Regions from separate parts of the Lysinibacillus sp. NPDC096212 genome, predicted to be linked through region 2. Evidence: riboswitches for the same ligand, from Rfam matches in the RefSeq annotation. Region 2 holds a riboswitch; the other holds the start of a gene.
The links. Region 2 has a riboswitch for S-adenosylmethionine ahead of metA (homoserine O-acetyltransferase MetA). Riboswitches for the same ligand answer to the same signal wherever they lie in the genome.

Region 1 (4,443 bases), on a different contig from region 2:
GCAGTGCCATCAATAGCAGGATCTGCTTTAAAGTTAGGAGCTGAAATAACTGTGAAGTCAGCAACATGAGAAGCTAATTCTTCTTTAGTTGGACGGATAAATAATTGATGGGCGAAAAGATTGTGCCAAGCATATTCATTGATTACTTGGATGCTTAATTGCGAATCTTTGTCAGCACCAGCAAAGCCTTTGAATACGAATAATTCGTCACGTTCTTTTAAATATTTTACTACTTTTACATATAAGTTATCGAACACTTCAGAAGAAATTGGTCGGTTAACTTTTCCCCAGTCAATTTTATCTTTTGTGCTATCTTCTTCTACCGTATATTTATCTTTAGGTGAACGACCAGTGTATTTGCCAGTTTCTGCACGAACTGCGCCATCTACTGTTAACATAGCTTCACCACGAGAAGTAGCCTTTTCAGCTAATTGTGGTACTGAAAGTTGAACATTAATGTTACCGCCGCTTAATAATTCCTTCAGTTCGTTTGCAATTTCTACTGAATTCATCGATTAAATACCATCCTTTTTTATAGTATTCCCTAGAGTTTGAGGGAGATTTTCTTAATTTCAAAAATAGTATAACACAATTGCTTAAATAATCTATACTAATTCAGAAATTATTTTTCAGATTTTATTACTTTTCAAGAAAACGACAAAAAGTAAATTGATTTGTTTTGATAATGCTTTTTACCCTATTTATAATAAGTGATCACACATTCACTTTCGACACAGCAAAAATTGTGTTTGGAAGCTTTGGGCTAACATGGGGTTCGCACAGGATGTGAAGTTTTAGCTTGCTTTTTATTAGTTGGAGCTTGTCTTCGACTGAAAAGGGGCTACAATCATATTCATCCACCACATGTTCTGTAGCTAACGCTTTGCTTTTGCTACAAAATGTGCTGTAAAGGGTTACACATATGTTAACACATGATGTAAGGTGGAGAGTAGGGATTATTTTGTTTTAAATTACAGTATAATCCAAATTTGTTTCTATATAAATCCGATACTTTCTTTATAAGAATACAATCAATTATGTCTTGGCATAATTGTAACTGTCGCTTTACTTTCGCTACAGATAAACAATGCGTCCGGAATCTGCTTTGTGCTTGGGCCTGACAATGTTTTTTGCGCGAAAGCGTAGCGTCAGCAAAGGGTTTTAGTCTGTGCGAAAGCGAAGCGACAGCAACAGCACGATGTTGGACACCCGCTGAAAGAAGTTAAAAATATTTGACAATGTTCGACCTTTTACGTATTATGAGATATTGAACGGATACTCTTATCCCGAGCTGGTGGAGGGTCAGGCCCTGTGAAACCCGGCAACCTGCATGAACTATTTCACGACATGCGCTGGTGCCAATCTGATGCAAGGGGAAACTCCCTTGAACGATAAGAGTGAAAGGTCCGAAGTCATTATTCCTTTCCTCATGTTAAGTAAGCGTGAGAAAAGGATTTTTTTATTGTTAAAAACGAATTAAAGGTAAGTATACAGTCCTTTCCTTATTATAATGACGGATCTTTCAAAAATCCTCGTGTTAAAAGAAGCAGCTGTTTATTTGTGCGGAAGCGTAGTGACAGCAACAACTGTTTTACTGTGCGAAAGTGCAACGACAGCAACAAATGTTTACTGTGCGAAAGTGCAACGACAGCAACAAATGTTTAATGTGCGAAAGTGCAACGACAGCAACAATGGCTTGAGAGTTCAATCCTTAGGGGCGAACTTGACATGGGTAATGAGTACCGTATTAATTCGCAAATATTATTTGTAAAAGTAATAGGAGGAAAATCAAATGACAAACCGTCGACTGTTTACATCAGAAAGTGTAACAGAAGGACATCCAGACAAAATTTGTGACCAAATCTCGGATGCCATTTTAGATGCTATTTTAGCAGAAGATCCAAACGCGCGTGTAGCGTGTGAAACAACAGTAACAACAGGCTTAGCATTAGTAGCTGGAGAAATTACTACTTCTACTTATGTAGATATTAAAGGTATCGTTCGTGATACTGTAGCAGAAATCGGTTATACACGTGGGAAATACGGCTTTGATGCTGAAAACCTAGCAGTTCTTGTTGCTATTGGCGAGCAATCACCTGATATTGCTCAAGGTGTTGACCAAGCATTAGAGGCGCGTGAAGGCTCTATGACAGACGCTGACATTGAAGCAATTGGCGCAGGTGACCAAGGTTTAATGTTCGGTTATGCATGTAACGAAACGCCAGAGCTTATGCCATTACCAATTAGTTTAGCGCATAAATTAGCTCGTCGTTTAACGGAAGTACGTAAATCTGGTGAACTAGCATATTTACGTCCAGATGGAAAAACGCAAGTAACGGTTGAATATGATGAAAACAATGTACCAGTACGCGTTGATACGATTGTAATTTCAACACAGCATGATGAAGAAGCTACACTTGAGCAAATTCAAGCAGACTTAAAAGAATTCGTTATTGCTCCAGTTGTTCCAAGTGAATTACTAGATGCCGATACTAAATATTTCATCAACCCAACTGGCCGATTCGTAATTGGTGGTCCTAAAGGGGATGCTGGTCTAACTGGACGTAAAATCATCGTTGATACATACGGTGGCTATGCACGTCATGGTGGAGGTGCTTTCTCAGGTAAGGACGCAACTAAGGTAGACCGTTCAGCAGCATATGCAGCACGCTATGTGGCGAAAAATATCGTAGCTGCTGGTTTAGCTGATCGAGCTGAAGTACAACTAGCTTATGCGATTGGTGTTGCTCAACCTGTATCTATTGCTGTTGATACATTTGGAACAGGAAAAGTTACGGAAAGTGAAATTGTAAAATGGGTACGCGAGCTATTCGATCTACGCCCAGCGGGGATTATTAAAATGCTAAACCTTCGTCGTCCTATTTATAAGCAAACTGCCGCATATGGCCACTTCGGTCGTACAGATTTAAATGTACCTTGGGAACAAACAGACAAAGCTGACGCATTAAAAGAAAAAGCAGGTTTATAAACTATTCAGCTAAAGCAATGAAGTAGCTGGGGAAATATTTTAAAATACTATTACAGAAAGGGGCTTAACATTAATTTAGCCCCTTTCGCTGTTTTTTAACGAAAAAAATAAGCTCCTATATTGCTCGGTTGCCCAAGCAATCGTGGAGCTGCTTTACATTAATTTTTTGGTTGAAGAGATTTATAGTATTGACCCTTTTCTACATATTCACGTATGATGCGTTCCATATCTTCTTTATCTTCATCGTTTAATTCTCTTACAACCTTTGCAGGACGGCCTAGTGCTAAACTATTTGGAGGAATGACTTTGCCTGGAGGTACTAGACTACCCGCCCCAATGAATGCACCCTCTCCAATCTCCGCTCCGTCTAATACTATAGAGCCCATACCTATTAAGGCTTTTTTTCGAATCGTACAACTATGTAAAGTTACTTGATGTCCAACTGTTACTTCATCTTCAATAATTAGTGGATATTTGGGGCTTTGATGTAAGCAACAGAGGTCTTGAATACTAACTCTTTTTCCTATAATTGTTGGTGATACATCTCCTCGAATAACTGTGTTAAACCAAATTGTTGTTTCAGCACCTATTGTAACGTCGCCGGTAACGGTTGCATAATCAGCAATAAAAACAGAAGGGTCAATATTGGGTTTTTTACCTTTAAATGGATAGATCATGAGGATCGCCTCTTTTCTTTCTTTGATGTAATATTATCGTATCAAATACGCAACTTGATGGAAATATAAAATTAAAATGATCAAGATATTACGATATAATCATTGTGTAATTATTTTTTTAGGAGGACTATGTGAAATGTGGAAATGGGAAGCTGATGGACAAGCAAAGGCTGTGGTTGCTATTCTTCATGGTGCATATGAAAATCACCGTTGGTATGCATGGCTTATAGAAAAACTTAGATTGGAAGGCTTCCACATAGTCATGGGGGATTTACCTAATCATGGAGTAAATGTAGGATATTCAAGTGTTCACGATGAAGATTTTAAAGAATACAACAAATATACAAGGCATTTAATCGAGAATGCTTTTTCGTATAATTTACCTGTCTTTTTAATAGGACATGGACTTGGTGCGACTCTATTACTACATACCATGCAAAAAAGAAAATATGAATGTGCAGGAATTATTTTAACTTCACCTTGGCTTCATTTAAATCTATTGCCAGGTAAACTATCAAATGCTTTAACTAGTTTAAGTGCCCTGACTGCCAATGTGAAGCTGACCCATGAAATTACATTAGAATCACTAACGCGCAGTATAGAAGGTAGAGATGAGATGAAGGATGAGGTTCCTTTTTCATCCGTTGTTTCAGTGAAATGGTATCGCGAGCTACAACAAATGATGCGCAATTTAGTGTTATTGCCGAAGGCTGAATTCCCTAACATGCCTATGTTAGTTATGACAGCTGAAAAAGATAATATTACTGAAACCAAACA
Region 2 (4,443 bases):
GCATGACGTGCTTATTAATCGCCTTTTAAAGCGCGATGATACGGAGCTTGAGGAATGGATTACTAAAGAACGTAAAGCATTTTTCTTAGAATGAAAGTATTGAAAAAGAATCTGCAAGCCGTCATGTACATTACAGAAGGCGAGCAGATTCTTTTTTTCGTTAAATATTAATAAAATACTTTATCAACATTGTATTTAGCGCGGAATGAATTGATCGCGTATGTTTCGTAAATTTCACGTTCCATTGGATCTTCCACTTCATACACTTCAATTTTGAAAATTTCATTACGGTGATTTTTCATCGGTGACACATTGTCCTCGAAATGCTTTTTAATACGTTGACGAATTTTACGTGCTTTACCGACAAATAATAGTTCGTTCTCTTCATTGTAGAATAAGAAAATACCACCGTTTTCACGTGTGATTTTATGGAAATCAATAAAACCATGGTACGGTGTGATTGGTACATCACCTGGCTTTAAATCTTGTTCGCGTTGGCGAATTACTAAATCTGGTTTTGGAAATTCAATTTTAATCAAAGTATTCACGTTCCTCTCTGTTACTAAAGGTATATGTTAACATAAGTACAGCATGTTTACCATCAAATAATGAATGTAAACATTCAAGATTAGTGTTAAACAAATTACATAATGACATGCATGGTTAATAACAAAATATTCTATGTACTATTGATATTCTTAATTGTTCATGTTACAATTCTTTTTAATTAAATAATCTCATCATGAGAAATTGAGGGATTGTTTTAGAAACCCAGTCGTACCAAGGGTTTGAAGTACATGATAAGATGTTGGGTAGATTAAAGTTTATTTGTTATTAATAATACACTTCTTATTGTCTATTAATTTAGATGAGGAGAGGTGTATTTTTTTATGCTGTTAAAGTTTGCTTATGATGATTTTATTGCAGACAGAAAATTCAACAATACGACTCAAGCAAGTATCAATAGTTACAAATACATGATTAAGCCGTTCATCGACAAATATAATTGATAGGATTATCTAAAAAAGAGAATATATGTTTAATTTTGAAATTTATTCCTGAATTTTACGTATAACAATTAGAGGGGGGATATAACTTGGCTAATAAACAAAAAAATCCAATTCCATTTTTGAAAAAAACTTGGGTGTCTTCTATTGGTGTATTTTTATTGTCACAGATAATCTTTATTACGTGTGAAGCAACAGGATGGATACCTAATTATAGAGATATTGGCGGAACGTTTATTGGAAGAATTACGGAATCTTCAATTTTCAAAGAGTGGTTTACTTTTTATGAAACACCAAATTTCAATTTACTTACTATCTTTTTTGGCATCTTTCTTGTGTTTGGAATAATAGAGGCGATAAAAAGTGTTTTTTCACCAAGGTCTACATAAGTAAAGACTATAGCAAAAGTATCACTAGGGTGTAAAGATAAATAACTAAACTATAATTTCCCTAAAAACATAATGACATGCATGATTAATAACAAAATATTCTATGTATTATTGATATTCTTAATTGTTCATGTTACAATTCTTTTTAATTAAATAATCTTATCATGAGAAGTTGAGGGATTTGGCCCGATGACGCTTCAGCAACCTCTAACGAAAGTTAGAAAGGTGCTAATTCCAGCAAAGGATTTGTCCTTTGAGAGATAAGAGTGAACGTGGAAAAATCCTTCTCATTCTATCTCAAATGGAATGAGGAGGATTTTTTAATTTCATCGAAAAAGAAGACTTAATGAGTTTTGAACAGGGCCTGTGCATGGAGACTAAGGCCCAATTGATTTTAACTAGAGAGGGGAATGCAAGATGCCAATTAATATTCCGAAAAACTTACCAGCTGGAGAACATTTACGTGAGGAAAAAATCTTCGTAATGGAAGAGGACAGAGCGAAAACTCAACAAATTCGTCCATTAAATATCTTAATTTTTAATTTAATGCCGGAAAAAGAAAAAACAGAGCTGCAGTTACTACGTTTATTAGGTAATACACCGTTACAGGTGAATATTACATTTTTAAATACTGCTACACATGAATCGAAAAATGTTAGTAAATCACATTTGCAATTATTTTACACGACTTTCAATCAAATTCGTCATCGTCGCTATGATGGCATGATTATTACGGGTGCACCAGTAGAGAAAATGGAATTTGAAGAAGTGAACTACTGGCAGGAAATTTCTGAAATTATGGATTGGTCCAAGACAAACGTAACATCGGTTTTACATATATGTTGGGGTGCACAGGCAGCGTTATACCATCATTACGGTATTGGTAAAATTGGGCTGCCTGCTAAATGCTCAGGTGTATATTCGCATGTTATTACGGATTTAACAGTGGATTTAGTACGTGGCTTTAGTGATTCATTTACTGCACCACATTCACGTTATACATCTGTATCAATTGATGAAGTACTTAGCCATCCCAATTTACGATTACTATCTTATTCTGAAGATGCTGGTGTTTTCATTGTGCAATCTAAGGATAATAAAAACATTATGATTACTGGCCATCTTGAATATGATGCGACAACCTTAGCGGATGAATATAGTCGTGATGTTGCGAAAGGATTAGATATTGAGGTACCCGTGAATTACTTCCCAAATGATGATCCAGGAAATGAACCGATTAATACGTGGCGTGCCCATACACATTTATTATTCTCGAATTGGTTGAACTACTATGTTTACCAAGAAACACCATACGAATGGGATTTTGTCGATCAGATTGAATATCATATTTAAAACCGCTCAATTACAATAAAGAAAAATGATGACTTTGATATTTCAGGGTCATCATTTTTTCACGCCATTATGCTGTTAATTTTCTGATGAATTTTTATTTCTATCACTGCTTGGAGTATTGCCGGTATCGCTATCATTCTGTGTAGTATTGTTGCTACTATCACTCTGCGAAGGATTTTCGCTGTTACTTGCACTTTGAGTAGAATTATCGTTATTATTACTACATTCATTTTGAGTAGTATTACCGGCATTGCTACTACTATCACTTTGAGTAGAATTATCGTTATTACTACTACTTTCATTTTGAGTAGTATTTCCGGCATTATTGCTACTTTCACTTTGTGTAGCATTTCCACCATTACTGCTACTTCCACTTTGAGAAGAATTCCCGCCATTGTTGCTACTATTACCCTGAGTAGAGTTTTCGTCATTACTATTACTTTCACTCTGTAAAGAGTTTCCGCCATTGTTGCTACTATCATTTTGAGTAGAATTACCGTTATTACTACTACTTTCACCTTGAGTAGCATTTCCGCCATTACTGCTACTATCACTCTGAGTAGAATTACCGTTATTACTACTACTTTCACCTTGAGTAGCATTTCCAGCATTGCTACTGCTATCACTCTGTGAAGAATTATCGTTATTAGTATTACCTGCACCTTGAGTAGCATTACCGTTATTACTACCATTTTCATTCTGTGTACTACAATTACTTTTTGTATTATTACCGTTGATTTTGCGAATCTTCGCGACAAGTAGTAAAACTAATGGTAATAAGATAGCGAAAATAAAGGAAAAAATAGGCCAGGTTTCTTTATTGTAAATTTCTGAATGAATGATACTAGGATGAACAATTTGTGAAAGTCCAAGGATAATCATTCCGAATGGAAAAATGAGCGGTCGATGATTGTTAATTTTACATATTTGTGCGATGCCGATGACCCCAGCGTAAAAAAACATAAAAGTTTTAATATAAATTGATATTATCCACATTGCTGCCATAATAACTTCAATACGCTGCAAAAAATTCCCGATTGAAATTCTTTGGGCTAATGAATAGCTAGGAAATGTCCTAGAAGCAGTATTTGTTGGACCTAGGACAAGGATAGCCAGTGTGATGATAGCAATTAAGACAATCCCTCCAAGAATTGTGCCAATGTAAAAACCTTTTTGGGCTGATTCATGGACGTTAACAGAAGAAGGAAAAATCATTAACAATATGACAAGTGGCAATGAAAAAATACTCATTAATCGAATAATACTAAAGAATAATGATTTTGCTGGTACTTCCATTATTGGCTGTAGATTTTCCATATGGACGGATGGTGAAATACAAACTACAAAAAAAATAAAAATTAAAATAAACATTGCGAATAGTATTTCTGCAGAACGGGCAAAAACTTCAATTCCTAGAAATGCTGCATAAATAATGATAATACTGAACAGAAAAGCAAAGGCCATCATAGGTGTTTCTGGCATAATTTCTGTTTTCATGAAAATGCCAATGAAATATAATAATTCACCAGCAGAAAGAAAGGATAGAATAATAAAGCCAATCGAAGTTATTTTTCCGAAAAAACGACCTAATATCTTTTCATTAGCCTCTACAAATGTAAGGGTAGGTGTCCGTTTTCCTACAGTAACGAAAAGCTTTATTAAGAGTAAACTTAGAACGACACTAATAATCGCTG

Region 1: another riboswitch for S-adenosylmethionine. It lies ahead of metK (methionine adenosyltransferase); the one in region 2 lies ahead of metA (homoserine O-acetyltransferase MetA).

The regions. Positions count from the first base shown of each region.
Region 1 is NZ_JBIWFQ010000002.1:28,688-33,130, forward strand. Features, by position in the region: gene pckA (phosphoenolpyruvate carboxykinase (ATP)) at 1-512, opposite strand, end outside; SAM riboswitch class I at 1,279-1,398, shown strand; gene metK (methionine adenosyltransferase) at 1,793-2,989, shown strand; gene ACIQ7T_RS01915 (gamma carbonic anhydrase) at 3,148-3,666, opposite strand; gene ACIQ7T_RS01920 (alpha/beta hydrolase) at 3,803-4,443, shown strand, end outside.
Region 2 is NZ_JBIWFQ010000047.1:15,668-20,110, reverse strand. Features, by position in the region: gene ACIQ7T_RS26775 (TrmB family transcriptional regulator) at 1-94, shown strand, start outside; gene ACIQ7T_RS26770 (nucleotide excision repair endonuclease) at 168-539, opposite strand; gene ACIQ7T_RS26765 (YfzA family protein) at 1,097-1,396, shown strand; SAM riboswitch class I at 1,553-1,663, shown strand; gene metA (homoserine O-acetyltransferase MetA) at 1,814-2,749, shown strand; gene ACIQ7T_RS26755 (endospore germination permease) at 2,825-4,443, opposite strand, start outside.